DNA from 2 places in the Bacillus sp. DX3.1 genome. Region 2 is predicted to be linked to the other one. Evidence: a T-box and tRNA genes for the amino acid it is inferred to sense, from the RefSeq annotation. Region 2 holds a T-box; the other holds one or more tRNA genes.

Region 1 (9,379 bases), 1.9 Mb from region 2:
CCCAATAACAAGAAGCGGTGCAGCTTCTCCAATCGCCCTCGATAATGCCAAAATACAGCCCGTTAAAATCCCCGGCAAAGCGGTTGGCAACACAATACGATACATCGTTTGCCATTTCGTTGCCCCTACTCCATACGAAGCCTCTAACAAGGAATGTGGCACCATACGAATTGCCTCTTGTCCCGCCACCACAACAGTCGGTGACACGAGCAGGCTCATTGTGAGCGCTGCTGCTAATATACTCTCACCTAACTGAAAACCATATACAAAAATGGTTAAACCAAGCAATCCAAACACAACAGATGGCACACCAGCCAGTGTTTGAATATTTAATTGTATGATCCTTGTCGATACAGATTGCCTCGCATAATGCTCCAAATAAAGAGCTGTTCCTACACCAAATAAAAAAGAAACCGGTATAACAATACTCATAAATAAAATTGTTCCTGCCAATGCAGCTGCAATACCAGATTGCTTCGGATTACGTGAAGCAAAGTTCATCAAAAATTCCAATGAAAGGTAACCCATACCCTTCTCAAAAATTTGATAAAGCAACAAGATCAATATGCAAATCGAAAACAACATTGTCATATAAAAAAGCGACTTATACATTCGATCTTTCCAAAAACGAGCTACCATATTTTCTTTTATTCTCTTATGATTTAACATTCCCATCTTATATCGTCCCCTTAAAGCGACGCATAATCTGCTGTGAAATCATATTCATAATTAGTGTAAACATAAGTAACGTCGCTCCTACAGCATACATGCTATAGTATGTGATCGTTCCATGAGGTGCATCTCCTAAACTCACTTGTACAATGTAAGCTGTTAACGTTTGAATGGAATGCGTCGGATCAAGCGATACATTCGGCGTTGAACCACCTGCAATCACAACGATCATCGTTTCTCCAATTGCACGTGAAGCTGCTAATACGATAGCTGCCATAATGCCAGTGAAAGCAGTTGGAAATATAACCTGTCGCATCGTTTCAAAACGAGTCGCTCCTAAAGCAAGTGAACCTTCTCTTATCCCGCTTGGCACAGCCCTCATCGCATCTTCTGAAAGAGAAGCGATCGTTGGCACCATCATAAACCCAACGACGATACCGGGACTAATCGCATTGAAAAACTGTAAGTCTGGAATAATAAGCTGTAAGCTAGGTGTTACAACCGTTAAAGCAAAAAAACCATATACAATTGTAGGAATGCCCGCTAATAGTTCCAACAATGACTTTAGTACTTTTCTTACAAAGCTTGAAGCATACTCATTTAAGAATATGGCACACCCCAATCCAATTGGAATCGCAACAACCATAGCAATGGTTGTTACAAGTACCGTTCCACATATGAGTGGTAACACACCAAACTTTGGATCTTCAAAAAAAGGTAACCATTCTTTCTCTGTGAAAAAAGAATAGATCGGTATTTCACGAAAAAACATGACTGTTTCATTCGCTAACGTAACAATAATTCCAATTGTTGTAACGATAGATACGCTAGCAATGATCTTTAATAGGAACGGAACCATTTGATTGATTCGCTGCGCTTTTTTTCTTTTGATTGTATTTCTTTCAATCAAATGTTGAACAGAAATTGTAATCTGACTCTTGTCATTACGAGCCAAAGATGAAAACCCCTTTCCATCTCGACATTATCTTTGTATTTCTGTTAACATTCGCAGCTGTTCATTATATTTGTATTGCGGTAACTTTACATAACCAACTTCTTCAACAAGCCTTCCCCCATGTCGCATCATAAATGATACATAATCTGCCACACCATTCTTATTTCGAATAGAAGCATGATTTACATAAGCATATAATGACCTGGACAGCGGTTTATATGTCCCAAATTGAATGGTTTCTTTTGTTGGCAATACACCGTTTACTTTTATTGCTTTTACTTTATCTCGATTCGCCATATAGTACGCATATCCAACAAATGCAATTGCATTTTGATCATGCATCACACCTTGAATGATTACTTGATCGTCTTCAGATAAAGAAACCGTTTTTGTAAGACGATTGTTTTGCAAGACGGTACTTTGAAAATAATCATATGTGCCTGAATCTACACCTGGTGCGTAAAATTGTACCTTTTCATGCGGCCATTTCGGATGAATATGTGACCATCGTTTCGTTTTTCCATTTTCGCTCCATAACAGGCGTAACTCTTCTATCGTCATATTATCTGCCCATGTGTTCTGACGATTCACGATCATTGTGAGACCATCATAAGCAATTTCAAACGGTGTATACAAAATAGATTTTTCTTTCATGAATTTCTTTTCGGCTTGTTTCATCGAGCGTGAAGCATTATTAATATCCACTTCACCTTTTCCAAAACGATGAAACCCTCCTCCTGTCCCAGATATACCAATAGAAATTTTTACACGTGGCTCTTTCTTTGTATATTCTTCTGCTACTGCTTCCATAATGGGGAAAACGGTTGAGGATCCATCAATCTTCACTTCCCCCATTCCATCAGTCGCATATGCGATAGGTAGACAAGAAAAAATAAAACATGTTGATACCACCAGAACCTTTATATGTTTCCTCGTGCATTTCACGCGTGTTTCCTCCTAGAAGTATCCTGAATAACAGGGTTACAAATATAAGAATAATGCCGAACTATTAATTCGGTTTTAATAGTTTGTAAAAGTTTTGTAAAGTTCAACATAGCGTACTACAATAAAACTTCTCATTTTCTATTTCAAAACTGCTGCGCTTACGCTATCGGCTTGTCCACCACTACTAAAATATATGCAAGAAATAAAAAAAAAGCACACTATCTTTTCAGATAGTGTGCCAAATTTATATATTTTTTACTCTTCTTCGTTCGCTTTTTTTCCTTTTTCTTCTTTTGGCGCTTCACCTGTTACTTCTTGTTTTTTCAAGTCGAAGTAGGCGTCTGTAATTTCACGACTAATTTTTTTATTAACTGGGTTTTGATCATTAGACAGCCAAGGAACAACAACCGAGAAAGCAATTTCAGGATCTGATGCAGGAGCATATCCAACGAACGTTAAGTTAAATGTTGTTGGTGATTGACCACCATTTCGCTCTCTAACAGTTTTATCTGGACCTGCATACGTAGCCTGCGCAGTTCCTGTTTTCCCAGCCGGATCATATGTCGCACCTGCAAAGCCACCATTACTGTAACCTGTACCATCACGTGTTTGCGTTACCATCTTAAATCCATCTTGAACTCGTTTAATGTAATCTGGGTTCATATCGATACGATTTAATATTTGCGGTTCCACAGACTGAACAACTTTGCCTATATCTTCTGGTTTCGTCGTTGGTTGGCGTACTTCTTTCAAAATTTGCGGCTTCATACGATATCCACCATTTGCAATTGTAGATACATATTGTGCTAATTGAAGCGGTGTATACGTATCGTACTGTCCAATCGCTAAATCAAGTAATTTACCAGCTTGTCCATTTATACCTTTTACACCTGCTACTTCATTAGGCAAATCGATTCCGGTTGGAACTCCTAAACCAAATTGACTAAAGTAATAACGCATTGTATCGAAATCCTTTTGTTTAACACTAAGCGAACCATTTGGAACATAATCTACGCCAGCCATATTCATAGCAATCTTAAACATGTATACGTTAGAGGATCGCTGAAGAGCTGTTAAATCATTAATTGCACCAAATGTTTTCCATGATTTCTTCACCTGAGTACCTTTGAATTTAATCGGTTCATCGACAAGCACGGATCCCGGTTGAATCGCATCCGTTTGATAACCCGTTAACACTGTTGCCCCTTTTACGGTAGAACCCATTTCATATGAGCTTGTCATCGTACCAAGTGCATAGTCTTTTATTTTCGTTTCTCCATCTTCATTGACAAACTGCTTTCCAGCCATCGATAATACTTCACCATTTTTCGGATTCATCATCACGACGAAAGCACGATCCATATAAGGAGCCGTTCCCATCGCTTTTGCTGCTTTCATTTCTTTTTCAATAATTTCTTCAACCTTTTTTTGAAGCTCCATATCAATCGTTAACGTTAAGTTATTACCACTTTGCCCTTTTGAAAGATACGTTGTTTCCAGAATATTACCGTCTTTATCTGTAATATTTTTCACTTCTGCCTTCGTACCATGAAGCGTATCCTCATATTGCTGCTCAATATAACTTTTACCAACGCGGTCGTTACGATTATAGTCTCGAACAAGATAATAACCTAACCGTTCTTTTGGTAAACCTTCATCTGAGCTTGTTACACCACCAAGTACCGTTCGGAACATATCATTATACGGGTAATTGCGATCCCAATCGACCGTCGTGTCCACGCCAGGTAGCGCTGCTAAATTTTCACTAACGACTGCATACTCTTCTGGTGTTACATCTTTTTTAATAATTTGCGGCGTCATCGCATATCCGCTATCCATCTTGCTCTTAATCGCAAGTACTTCTAAATCTGCAGGTGTTAATTCATTCAAATCTATTTCTGTGACGCGATTACGTTGACGCTCTGCCATTTGTTTATCATCAATTTTTTTCTCTTTAAATTCAGCTTCATCTTTCGCTGTAATTTTCGCTTTTGCTTCCTTTTCATGTAAAGAAATCCAATAGTCTTTTTTATCACGCTCTGTTAATTTATCTGGCGCTACTTCAATTAGCTTCGCAAGCTTTTTCGCTGTTTCTGAACGTTCTTCTGAAGTTGATCCCTTCATTCTTGTATACGTAATAGTACGAAGAGGAGTATTATCCACAACAGCACGACCGTATCTGTCAAAGATTTTCCCACGCGGGACCGGGTTACTTACCGTTAAGTTTTCCTTTCGCTCAACCTCATTTTTATAATCTTCACCATGTACAATTTGTACCATTCCTAGCTTTACAATAATCGCTGAGAACATTAAAAACACACACAAAAACAACACGTTTAGCCTAAACGGAACGTGGGTCTTCTTTTTTTTCTTTTTCTTACTCATACGAACCCCCCTCTACCAACAGCTATGTAATATGAAAGGGACACCTTATTACAGGTGTCCTCACTACTGTTTTACATGTCCTTTTATTCTAGCATAAAATTGCAGGGAAGTTAACCTTCTCGTTCGGTATGATTTAGTGTTGTTTCAGGGGCTGGAATACTTGTTCCATTCCTGTTTTGATCCCCATATTTGACATTTCTAACTGCAAAATAAATGAGGAAATGTCCAACTCCGAGAATACATAATAAAACCGGCAAACTTTTTTCTGGCGGAAAAAATGATACTGCACATAAAAAACTTAAAACCGAGCATATTCTTCCTCCATTTAACCATAGTTCACGAACAACAATATACTCGACACGCCACTCTTTTGCCTGCTTCGCTCTTCCAATCACATCATATGTCATGGATCCATATGGAACGAGTAGAATTGGATAAGCAATTGCGATACATGCTGCGTAAATGAGCAATTTTACATATGTAACTTGAAAAACAACTAAAAATACAACGGCGTATAAAATAATTCCGCCCAGCAAAATCGCTTTTTTTCTCCATTCCTTTTTTAACATACGAGCAACCAAATAGTAGCATACAAACGATACAGCTGAATTAACTAAGCTATACTTTCCTAAAGCAAACTCACTTCCTGATGCTAAATAGACGTATACGGAAATAACAAAGATGAAAGTTCCTTCTCTTAAGCCTTGAAAAAAGTGAGCAAGTGTAATTCTCCCCCAGTTTTTATCGTGCTTTCGCTCCTTTAACACTTGAACAATTTCATAGCGCCCTTCACATTCTCTTTTTGATAAAAAAAAGCTTATGACAATGGCAATTGTAAATAAGGTTAATGAAAGAACAAACACAACGGTATAGCCACTCCACTTATCCATACGCGAAATCATATATCCCGCTGCAATCGGCCCAATCATTCCAGAAAAGGATGTCAGTAGACCGAGAAAACCATTAAAAAAATCACGTGTTTCGGGCTCAGTAATTTCAAATGTAAGCAAATTAAATGCAAGCCAATAAAAACCATATCCAATTCCAAGAAGACTGCCAATTAATAAAATATATTGCGAGGCATGTGTTCCAGTTAGTAAAACAACAATAAAAAAAGCGGCTAATGTTCCTACACCGATTCGCAGTAAAATTGCACGATCAATCCGTTTTGCCAATTTTCCTGCAAGGAGAAATGTTAACGGCTGCATTACAACACTTGCCAAATTGTACAATCCAATATTCAAATAGTTTTGCGTTTGCTTCCATAAATAAATGTTAACAAACGTATTGGATAAGGAAATTGCTAACGTGTATAATCCCCCCATAACAAGTAACAATACTAAATCACGATTCACCTCAACATCGCCAATTACATGTTTCCACTTCATAGCTAACTCTCCTTTACTTCATGTTCTATTCTTCCAAAGACGAACACAATTATGTAAAAGAAAGTAAACAAAAAAGCTAGGAGAAAATGCCTCCTAGCTTTTTTAATATTCGTTTTAAAAAATTATAAAGCGATATTATTTAGCGTCTTGGTAACGTTTTTCAGCTGCGTTCCAGTCTACAACGTTCCAGAATGCACCGATGTAGTCAGGACGACGGTTTTGGTAATGTAAGTAGTAAGCATGTTCCCAAACATCTAAACCTACAACTAGAGCTTTACCTTCTGTTAAAGGTGAATCTTGGTTTGGTGTGCTAGTTACTTCTAATTCACCGTTGTTTACTACAAGCCAAGCCCAACCAGAGCCGAAGCGAGTTGCGCCAGCTTTAGCGAATTCTGCTTTGAATGCATCAAAGCTACCAAATTTCGCTTCAATTGCAGATGCAAGTTCACCTACTGGTTGTCCACCACCGTTAGGTGATAAGATTGTCCAGAAGAAAGAGTGGTTTGCATGTCCGCCACCATTGTTGCGTACTGCTGTACGAATTGCTTCAGGCACTTCGTTTAAATTTGTAACTAATTCTTCTACGCTTTTGCCAGCTAATTCTTCATGACCTTCTAATGCAGCGTTTAAGTTTGTTACGTAAGTATTGTGATGTTTTGTATGATGGATGTTCATCGTTTCTTTGTCGAAGTGAGGTTCTAAAGCATCATACGCATAAGGTAAATTTGGTAATTCATGTTTTGCCATTGTTACATTCCTCCCATTTATATGTATTGCCGAAAAATGACTTGGCATACGAATTCATTTTACCCCAATTATGATGGAGTGAAAACAAATTAAATCATGTTGCCTTGCTATCATTAACGTAGCAAATTTTCCATTTCTTTTCAAACAAAATGCTCAAACATTTCGTAAAAAAAGCTTCCTTCTACAAGGAAGCTTATTACCTATGTCATAAAAATTTGAAATGGACATGGACCCTGTAGGACTCGAACCTACGACCGGACGGTTATGAGCCGTCTGCTCTAACCAGCTGAGCTAAGGGTCCAAGAAATATGTATAGAGTAATTGAACCTAAATTCTCAACACTCTAATCAGCTGCGTTACACCGCAACAACTCCACAGGTAGAACTCGAACCTACGACCACTCCCTGTTTAACAGCCGATAGCTCTATCACTAAGCTACTGCGAAGTATATGGATAAGAAATGTAAGATAAATTTACCATATAAAAAAGAAAAGTGTCAATCGTATTTTCATCTTTCACGAACGGACACTTGGATCTAAGCTCCACATAAAGTCAAACTTTGATCAGTGGGGGACAAACTGCCCGTTAATGCGGGATAAATGAAAGTTCCACTGTATACCAGACATGATATAGCTTGTGATTCCTTAGATACGTAAGTTACAATGATTTTATACATTAGTGCATAATACACAACAAAGGAAGTGAATGTATGTCCATATTTACACAACTATTTAAAAGCTTATATTCGCCAAAAGATATGGCGCTTTTTCGTTTTCAAAAAATCGGGAAAACGATTCTTTACATAATGTTACTGTGCTTAATCGCTGCCGTACCACAGACTCTATCAACTGGAAGTGCTATTCAAGATCTTTTTAATGTTGTGAATCGAGCGATTGAAAAAGACATTCCTGATTTTAAAGTTGTGAATGGTGAGCTACAAGCAGATATTGACAAACCCATTGTAAAAGAAGATGGAAACTTCATTTTCGTATTTGATCCTAAAGCAACGGATACGAATGAATATACCAATCAACAAGGAATATTCATTTTGAAAAATAAGGTTGTAACTAATAATAATATCCAAACACAAACTTATTCTTATGACGAATTGGGAGGCATTACTTTTGAGAAAAAAGATGTTCAGGACATTGTTTCTTTTGTGGATAGTATCTATCCAATTCTTATATTCGTTATAGGAGCATTGATCTATCTCTTCCAATTATTCATATCTTTCCTTGGAGTTACATTATTAGCGTTTTTCGGCTCTGCGATGAGTGATCAACGTAAATTATCTTATAAGCAAACTTGGACATTAACTGCTTACAGCTATACAATTCCAACCGTCTTCTTTATGATTATGGACTTATTAAAAATAAATGTACTAGGAACACTCTTTATTTACACCGCTGTTATTCTAACCGTCCTTTATTTAATAATCAAAGAAATACCAAAACCAAAAGAAAAAGCTGAACTATAAAAAAATGCCATTTTGGCATTTTTTTTTTGGACAAGCATATATTTCTCAACAAAGGAGTGAGAAATATGAGGCGACTTGGTATGCTTTTATTTGTGTTAGTTCTTGGTTACGTTTTTTATTATGATATAAAAATTGGTACCTTACCGATGTTAAATACATACAAAAAAACGACTGCAGCTCAACCAGTAAAAAAAGAAAAAGAAACTTCAAAAAAAGAGATAGATACATCCTATAAAATGATTGAAGTAAAAACAGGTGATACCGTTTTATCAGTTACAGAAGCAATTAATAAGAAAAAAGTTCCTTCTATTGAAAAAGTAATCGATGATTTTAAACAGTTAAATAAAAATACGTCTGCTACTAAAATACAGATTGGGAAATCTTACAAATTCCCATTATATTAATGAACAATCACATAATCCTTGTCAATTGTATAAAACCGCTGATACAATAGTAAAAGTGAAACCGAGCAATTGGGTTTTAATTGTCTTATATCACATACAATATACTCGATATTAGGCTGTAAAATAAGAAACTTCTTTTATAAGGAGAGCGATCTATTCGTGAATGAAATGACTCATCGTACAAAAACACGTCCTGTTAAAGTCGGCAATTTAACAATTGGCGGTAATAATGAATTAATTATACAAAGTATGACAACAACAAAAACGCATGATGTAGAAGCAACAGTTGCTGAAATTAAACGTTTAGAAGAAGCCGGTTGTCAAGTTGTCCGCGTAGCCGTTCCAGACGAACGCGCAGCAAATGCAATTGCTGATATTAAAAAACAAATTAATATCCCGCTTGTTG
Region 2 (9,379 bases):
GACGTGAAAGTACCCATTCATCTAATTTCGTTCGCTTCGTTTCATACTTTTTCTTCGGATCGTATTTGTCTAAATTCGCATATAACACATAGAAGCTATACACATTCACGAGTGTATCGACCATCTTTGATTTCGCCTCTTGCACTGTTCGTTCTGAAAAACGCTTTGCATTCCAAGGTGCACTATCAACGAGAAGAGCCCACCTTAGTGCATCTGCACCAAATTTCTCGACTAAGTCCACTGGGTCTAATGCATTCCCTTTACTTTTTGACATTTTCTGTCCTTGTTCATCTAGCACATGCCCAAGAGATAATACACGTTTGTATGGTACTTTTCCAGTGTATAAGGCAGCTACTGCTAATAGGCTATAAAACCAACCACGTGTTTGGTCAACACCTTCAGCAATTATATCGGCTGGAAATTGTTCCTCAAAAAGTTCTTTATTTTCAAATGGATAATGATACTGTGCAAACGGCATCGAACCGCTATCAAACCAAACATCGATTACTTCTGGAGTACGAACCATCAAGCTACCGCATTTTTCACAACATACCTTTACTTCATCTACATATGGTTTATGCAGCTCTAAATTTTCTGCTGTATGCCCCGCGCTGTTCTTTCTTAATTCATCTATGCTCTTCGGCGCAAATTGATGATCACAGCTTTCGCATTCCCATACATTTAGCGGTGTTCCCCAGTATCGTTTTCGGCTAATATTCCAGTCCACCATATTTTCTAAAAAGTTCCCAAATCTTCCGTATTTCATATGTTCTGGATGCCATGTAACTTCATCATTATTTTTTAAAAACGTTTCTTTGATTGCAGTTGTCCGAATGAACCAGCTTTCTCCTGCATAATAAAGTAGTGGCGAATCACAGCGCCAACAATGCGGATAACTATGTTCATATTTCTCTTTATGATATAGCAAGCCTCCCTGAGCTAAATAACGGACAATATCAACATCACACTCTTTCACAAATTTCCCTTGTAAGAATGGAACAGCTGCAGTATACTCACCCTTTTCATCCACAACATGAAGGAATGATAAGCCATGTTCTTGTACAACTTTATAGTCGTCTTCTCCATAAGCTGGCGCGATATGAACAAGTCCTGTACCACTGTCCCCTGTAACAAAGCCCGCACTAATTACACGATAACCATTCGTAACTTCGTCCATATGAAATGGTGGATGATAGGAAAGTTCTAGTAGTTCTGTACCTTTATGAACAGATAATACTTTATAGTCTTGTTTTAACACACCGTTTACACGTTCTTTCGCAACAATGTAAACAGAATCACCTTGTTGCGCTCGTACATAGTCCATATCTGGATGTACAGCAAGTGCTACATTGGCCGGAAGTGTCCACGGGGTTGTCGTCCAGCCAAGAAAATATTCATTTTCACGATCTACAAGTTTAAACTTTACAGTTGCACTTAAATCCTTTACGGTTTTATACCCTTGCGCCACTTCATGTGAACTTAATGATGTTTGACAACTCGGGCAATATGGAGAAACGCGATGCCCTTTATATAACAAGCCCTTTTCATGAATCGTTCCAAGAATATGCCATACACTTTCGATATACGAATTTTTTAAAGTAACATACGGCTCATCCATATCGACCCAATATCCAATGCTCTCAGTAAATTCGCGCCACTGCTTTTCATACGTAAATACACTTTCTTTACATTTTTGAATAAACGGTTCAATTCCGTATTCTTCAATTTCATGCTTACCAGAAATGCCAAGCTGCTTTTCAACTCCTAATTCAACTGGTAACCCATGTGTATCCCAGCCCGCTTTACGAAGTACTTTATACCCAGTCATCGTTTTATATCTAGCTACTAAATCTTTAATTGTCCGTCCGAGTGCATGGCCAACATGTGGCAATCCATTTGCAGTTGGCGGCCCTTCATAAAAAACGAAAGATTGTGCGCCTTCACGATTTCGAATCGATTGTTCAAAGATATTCTGTTCGTTCCACTGCTTGCGAATTCGTGTTTCTCTCCCTACAGCTGATTCTTTTACATCTACCTTTTCCATGTACAATCACTCCTTTGAAATGTTTAAAAGCACACAAAAAACCCGTCCCTAATGATAGGGACGGGTTTACCCGCGTTACCACCCTAGTTCAATTGATGTTATCATCAATAGCACTTAGCAACGTACTAACATACGTGTTCTTTGTAACGGTAGACATCCGTCCGAGCTTACTCGATTCAGCCACGGCTCCTCGGAGATGATTTTCAAATAAAGACTGCACACCGGTTTTCAGCACTGCACCGGCTCTCTGGAGAACAGCACGATATTTTACTCTTTCTCGTCTTCAGATTTGTATACTTTTATTAACAGTTATTTTATTCCATCTCACTACCGATTGTCAATCAATTCGAAAAATATATTTTTCTCCCGCACTAACGAGCAGTAATATTCCCACCTGAAAGTTGCTTGATTGGTGAGAGCTCATTCTCAGTGGGAATGAAGAATCCCACTGAGAAACGTTTCACTTTATATTGCTATTTATACATAATTTAAAAATCAATCATCTCTTCACAGCCCCCCACACTTCACTCAAATCTTCATCTTCTTCTGCAAGCTCTGCAAAAAGTCCTGTTTCGTCCTCCTGCAGTACCGTTTCAAGCTCTGCTTTTGCTTCTTCATTTCGGTTTAACATCGCTAAATAACATGCATGATTGTAACGTACTAATAAATCTGAGGGGTCAAAGGATAGAACATGATGCGTTAGTTCTTCTGCCTTTTCTGTTCTTCCATCTTGATGATAGGAAGCTGCTAAAGCCAGATAGATTGCATTTTCATGTGGATGATGTGTAAGCCCTTTCTCTAACATATTAATGGCTTCTTTAAACCTTTCTTGACTTCGATATATATCGGCTAGAGCGAGAAATCCTCTACTTACAAAAGGCATTGTTTCAACTAATTGCAAGCAGATTTTTTCTGCTTTTTTCTCGTCTCCTAACTCAAACAGTGCATGCGATTGTAATACAAGAACATCGTAATGATGCGGCTGTTCTTGTAACATTTGTTTCGTTAGACGGAGAGCATCTCGTATCATATCCTCATTTCCATCCCCGTGATTAAGGAGTAGTGTGGCAAACTGCTGGGCAACATCAAAATCCCAAACATTTTCTAAAGATGTTTGTAATACTTCTATTGCTTCTGCAATCATATTTCCGTTTTCATAAAACTCAGCTAATCGCTGCGCTGCCAGACTATTTTTTGTATTCAATTTTAATGAGATTTCAAACAAATTAATGACCATTGTAAGCGAATAAATCTCTTTCGCGCGATTTTTCACGCGATAAAATGCTCTCGTAAAGATCGACTTTTTCGGCTGTTCATTTTGCTGTTTTTCAGCAAATCGATTTGCTATAGCAGTCGCCGTATACATAAAGGTAAAGCTTCTTTCTTGTTTCGTGATAGGAAGCAAGTGGAGAGCATCTCGTATTTGAGGTAATTTTCGCTGTTGCTCCATCACTTGTACATACAATTCAAATGCGCGTTCGTTATGAATATCGCGCTTCATCACACTTGTAACAAGTGAAATTGCTTTTGGATTACGCTGTTTAGCAAGTACTTTCGCATAATGGAATATCACTTCTGGATGTTCTTTATCCATTTGCAACGCTTCTTCCACAAGTTCCTGTTCCTTTTCGGAGTCTCCAGCGGCACCATATACGTATGCAAGTGCGTCTAAACGCCACATTTCAGCTACTCTTCCAGTTAATTTTAATAACTCAGATAGGAGCTCTTCATGAAGCTGATTTTCCACTGATAGCTGTGCCAACTGCTCCATATTCACACCTAATGGATCTTGTTTCATCGCCTGCAGCATATGATATTGTTCTTTTGAAATATTTTCTTCCATCGCATATATTTCAGCTAATTTGAAATGAACGACAGTAAACTGCGAATTGATTTCCAGACATGTTTCATACGCCTTTTTTGCTTGTTCAATTTGCTCTAATGCCATATATGTCTCGCCAAGGCGATAATAAGGAAGTGTACTCGGTTGCTGATTTATTGCATAATAATATCGTTTCATTGCTTGACCATATTGCCCAAGCGATTCGTATAAAATGCCAACATAACAGCTATACTCAATGTGTTCCGCTCGCTCTTTCGCAAGTTGTTTTAAAAATGCGATACTTCGCTGAACAAATGATGTTCCTTCAATCCGGCTTACATACTCCTCTAACACATCCGCTATATTATTTTGTAAATAGCGAATCCCGTCTTCCAACATAAATAGTACAGTCTTTAATTGGTCTTCCTTTGCCCCTAGCTCGACTTCCGCATCCCATAACGCCATACCAGCATGAATGAGAAAATCATGATTCTTCTCAAATTGCTTTTCTACACTTACAATATATTGTTTCGCCTGCTCATACTGTTCTTGCGCCATATAAATTTGAACCAAACCGAGATGCGCAAAAACATCTTGATTATTTTCTTCTAGACAACGTTTATATATTTCTTCCGCTCGGTCAAATCGATCACTTTGAAAATACAAATCTCCTAATCGAACATAGATCGTCGACGGATCTTCACATTTTGGGATTCCTTGCAATAAAATATCTTCCGCACTTTTTTCATCTTCTAAATCATATTCATATATTTCCGAAAGCTCCACATATGAATATGGTGCTGTCTCATCCAATTGAATTGCTATGTGTAATCCTTTTATTGCTAAATATAATTTTCCAAGTTGACGCGCACAGCGAGCTCGTTCATACCATATATGTGCTTCATACTTGTAATCTTTCAGTAACGTATTAAACATGTGATACGCTTGTTCATAGCGCTCCAAATCCATTAAAATCAAACCATGATTCACGAGGATAAACCGTTCAGGATGACGCTGGATAGCAATATGAGACATCTCTAATCCCTTTTCAGACTGATCCATATACATATACGATAATGCTAGAAAACTCCACGCTATCGGCTGATCTGCATCTAATTGTAACGATGATTGAAAACTTGAAATTGCTTCTTCATAGTTCTCTTTCTCTAAAGCATATCGCCCTGCTATAAAATGATACAACGCTTGATTTTTCTTTTTCTGTACACTTTGTAACATGTCTGCCGCTTGTTCCATATCACGAAGACGAATAAAGCATTGTGCACTGTGCAGTTTCACAAAATCTGAATCTGGATACATCTTCATTAAACTTTGCACGCAAGAAAGGATAAACTCTTGATCTACTTCGACGTCTAAATGTTTAATTGCATATAACCATGTATAAGGAATCTCTCTCTGCTCTTGTAAAAATGCTACTAATTTTTCGATTCCTAGTTTATCCTGCTCTTCCAGATGATCCGTGAGCGTAAACAATTTCCGGAAATATACATCTTCTTCAAACGATAAGCATAACAATTGATCTACTTTCTCCTTCGGTACAAAAACAATTGATAAATAGTCTGTATAACGATACCTTTCCTGAAACTTATCATATTCAACAAGAAGCGGCTCCAAAAAATTCGGATCTTGAATAGAAAAGGATTGCAACTGCTCATCGTATCCAGCAAGCACTTGAACATGCGATGCATGCTCAATATCTAAACTCAGCAATACTGGGATCCCCTGATCAATTAACTGCTTGTAAAGCTTTTCTGTTCCTTTAAAATAACGACAAACATAGCCTAACTCTTCTAAATAGAAAACCGTGTCTGAAAACTTCGACCCTGTTACATCAAAAATACGATTTGCCACTTCATCTTGCGTACGTTCTTCTTTCCATAAACGTAACATCATTTCTAAACTTGCCGGTACGCAATAATTATCTTTTTGTACAATTGGAACTAACGGTAACTGAACCTTTTTCCCATCAGGATATTTTTCTATATTATGATATATTGAATCTTTTAAACATGTTTCTTTTTTTAATAAAGCTAGCAGTTCCTCACTTTTATTCATTTTATACAGTGCCTCCGCACGTAAATGCACAAAATAACTTTTATAAGCATGATACGGTAGCATACGATTGATTTGATCTAACAAATCAATCATCTCTTCATAACACTGTAAATCTACTAAATTTTTCACTTTTTCAAAATAGAAATACGGTACTTGTGGAAACTTTTCCATCGCATCATCAATGAGTCGTAACGCTTGCTGGTGTTCCCCTCTATAAGCATATAGTTGTGAAAGTAAATAGGTTGCTAACTCTTGGCATTCTTCACTCTGCTTCCCAGCTAAAAGTGACTGCTCTGCTTTATCCCATTCCCCCGTTTGTATGTAAAAATAACCCCATTTGTCAAACAACGGGCGTTTACTATACTGCTCTGCTTTTTTCATATATTGTAACGCTTCTTCATTTCGTTTCATTTCAAGAAGACAACGTGCTAACGTAAAATATGTTTTAGATAATGTATCCGAATCTATTTGATCTTTCGCTGCATCTTGCAAGGAATCTTTTAATAATTTTTCAGCATCAAGAACTTTGCGTTCATCAATAAGCTCATCACAATACAAAGAAACCGATTTCAAACTTGGGAATTTTTTATAGGAATAGCGAGTAAGAAACGCACTATATTGATGCATAAGCCCTTCATCTGTAAGACGAATAAGTGTGTAGCACTCCTCTGCTGATGAAATAGTTGATAGCCATTCTTTCACATATGACAGCGTATTGACGTCTCTTATATTTGTCAGTTCTTTATTTACGTCATGTAACCCATCTAAAAATCGTTTCTCTTTCAAACATGTGTCCAGCCGCCTAAATTCTAGCATGCATTCACCTCGAATAATTATTTTAATCCACATCCAAAATCAGGATTTTTCATCTACTTGCTTCGATTTTACACAGTTCGCATCGTGTATTCAATATGGAACTATTAAACAATGTTCAAAAACAGTTAAAAACAACTATATAAATACAAATTAAAAAACCGACATAAAACCCTTCTTTTTAGGTGGGAGAGAGCATCCGTTCATGCATAGAAGCGGTCAGATTTTTCCTGCCCAGACATAGTGAAAACAAAGAGAGAAAACGAGTGCAGGTCACCTTTTGTTATTCATAGCCGCGGCTATATGTCGAAAAATCAAAATAGATTTATATAGTTAAATATATTACCTTTCCATCGTTTAGATTGTTACATATCCGCACACAAAAACACCCACATATTGACAAAACGAAAATTACCAGATATATTCAATTTAATACTAAACGTTTAGTATTAAATGTTTTCCAATAGAACGGAGGCTATATATGACAAGGTTAATGGTACTTGGTTTACTGATGCAATACGGTCCTATGTCTGGATATGAATTACAGCAAGCTATGCAATCCGCACAAACTGATACTTGGGCAGGCGTTTTCCCTGCTTCCATTTATCACGCTTTAAAAAAAATGGATAAAGAAGGATTAGTAGAACTAGACGCTGTTGAAAAAACAGGAAATCGTTCCAAAGCGATTTACAGTATCACAGCAGCTGGAAAGAATGAGTTTCATTCACTAATGATACAATCATTCCAGCAATCTTCTGTCGCTTTCCCAACGCAGCTATATACAGCGCTCACTTTTTTCAACACCGATACTGTTTCAATTCAAAACATTTCATCCGCTTTACAAGATCAAAAAAAGACAATTATAGAAATGTACGAAAACATGAAAGCTGGACAGTCCATTAAAAAGAAAATGATAGATCTTCCAGAACATGTAACCCTTATTTTTGAAAATATTTATGAACAATGTGAGATGCAGCTTCGTTTCATTGAAAAAATGGAAAAAATGCTATCTGGATTAGAAGAAAAGAACAAAGCGGAGGAAAGATGATGAAAGCTCAGGTGAAAATGTCTCGCATACAAAAAGCTGCTTTATGGGTTGTAGCAGTATCTGTCTTTACTGATATGCTTATATATGGAATGATTGTGCCAATCTTACCACGATACGCAGAAACACTCGGTGCTTCGCAAACTGAGATTGGCTTTTTATTCGGTAGCTATGCCATTACATTACTGCTTGCTACCCCCATTTTAGGGATGGTCTCTGATAAAGTAGGAAGACGCCTTCCTATGATTCTAGGTTTATTTGGACTCGCAGCTGCAACTATATTATTTGGACTTGCAAATAATTTTATGTTACTCGTTCTAGCACGAATGCTACAAGGTATATCTGCAGCTGCAACATGGACAGCTGGATTAGCCCTTCTTGCAGATGTGTTTCCTCTCCAAGAACGCGGAAAAGCAATGGGTTTAGCTTTATCTGGTCAAGCAGCTGGGATGCTACTTGGCCCAACAATTGGCGGTTTACTATATCAATGGGGCGGTTATCATCTTCCCTTTATTGTCGCAGCAACCATCGCTCTCGTTGACGGTATATTACGCATTACATTACTTCGCGATGAACCAAAACACGATACAAAGCAACGAATTTCCTATCAATCTATTTTCAAGATGCGTTCCCTATTTATGATTATTGGCATTATTATACTAGGATCGGCCTTACCTAGCGCTTTAGAGCCAACTCTTCCTCTCTACTTACAAGATGTCTTACACCTCAGCCCTGGAACAATTGGACTATTATTCGCTGTCCCAACTCTCGCATATGGATTTACCGCTCCAATTATTGGAACACTTTCAACTAAGTTTGGAAGAAAACAAACGATGGTGATTGGGATGATTATTGCTGCTTTCTGTTTCCCATTTACAGCAATTGTTTCTCATATCGCTCTTGAAATATTTGTACTTGCGATACTTGGAATGAGCTTTAGTTTTCTACTAGCACCCGCCCTCCCAGAACTTACATATCTTGCAGATCAAAACGGAATTCGCGCATACGGTATACTATTTGCTATCTACAATACAGCCTATTCGATTGGTATGTTTTTCGGCCCCATATTAAGCGGTAGCTTATCAGATTTATTCGGATTAACAAATGCATTCTACATCTTTAGTCTATTTCTCTTATGCTATCTTTGTTTGTTTCTTTGGAAAGTAAAAAAGCAACATTAATTCTTATTCTCGAAGTCAAAGTGACTTTACTCATAAAAAGATGAACAACCTAAGTTCATTTTTGAGTTGTTCATCTTTTTAATTTATCTACTTGAACCTCATTGTAATTCTTACATCTCTTCAGGTGCTCCCATTCCAAGCAAACGCAATCCTTCTTTCAGTACTACGCTTACTGCATATACAAGTGCAAGTCTGCCTTCCTTCTCATCATTCTCTTCTAAAATACGAACATTTCCATAATATTTATTAAATGCTTGTGCAACATCTAATAAGTACTTTGCAATATGTGATGGTTCATATTTTGCAAAAGTATTTTCAATTACTTGCGGAAATCCATGTAACAGTTTCATAATGTTCCAGCTTATATCGTCACTTAGCACGAAGTCTTCTGCTTCAAATTC

The links. The T-box of region 2 lies ahead of ileS (isoleucine--tRNA ligase). A T-box ahead of a tRNA ligase gene usually reads a tRNA of that ligase, here a tRNA-Ile.
Region 1: it encodes a tRNA-Ile, which carries the amino acid that the T-box ahead of ileS (isoleucine--tRNA ligase) is inferred to sense. The anticodon was not compared.

Annotation. Positions count from the first base shown of each region.
Region 1 covers NZ_CP128153.1:3,980,665-3,990,043, forward strand. Annotated here, with positions in the region: gene pstA (phosphate ABC transporter permease PstA) at 1-675, opposite strand, end outside; gene pstC (phosphate ABC transporter permease subunit PstC) at 677-1,627, opposite strand; gene QRE67_RS19975 (PstS family phosphate ABC transporter substrate-binding protein) at 1,655-2,572, opposite strand; gene QRE67_RS19980 (peptidoglycan D,D-transpeptidase FtsI family protein) at 2,828-4,957, opposite strand; gene QRE67_RS19985 (MFS transporter) at 5,068-6,345, opposite strand; gene sodA (superoxide dismutase [Mn]) at 6,481-7,092, opposite strand; tRNA gene QRE67_RS19995 (tRNA-Ile) at 7,320-7,393, opposite strand; gene QRE67_RS20000 (DUF1189 domain-containing protein) at 7,802-8,569, shown strand; gene yqfZ (protein YqfZ) at 8,635-8,973, shown strand; gene ispG (flavodoxin-dependent (E)-4-hydroxy-3-methylbut-2-enyl-diphosphate synthase) at 9,142-9,379, shown strand, end outside.
Region 2 covers NZ_CP128153.1:2,126,707-2,136,085, reverse strand. Annotated here, with positions in the region: gene ileS (isoleucine--tRNA ligase) at 1-2,044, opposite strand, end outside; T-box leader at 2,098-2,337, opposite strand; gene QRE67_RS10330 (bacteriocin-processing peptidase family protein) at 2,544-6,755, opposite strand; gene QRE67_RS10325 (PadR family transcriptional regulator) at 7,234-7,800, shown strand; gene QRE67_RS10320 (MFS transporter) at 7,800-8,978, shown strand; gene argS (arginine--tRNA ligase) at 9,089-9,379, opposite strand, start outside.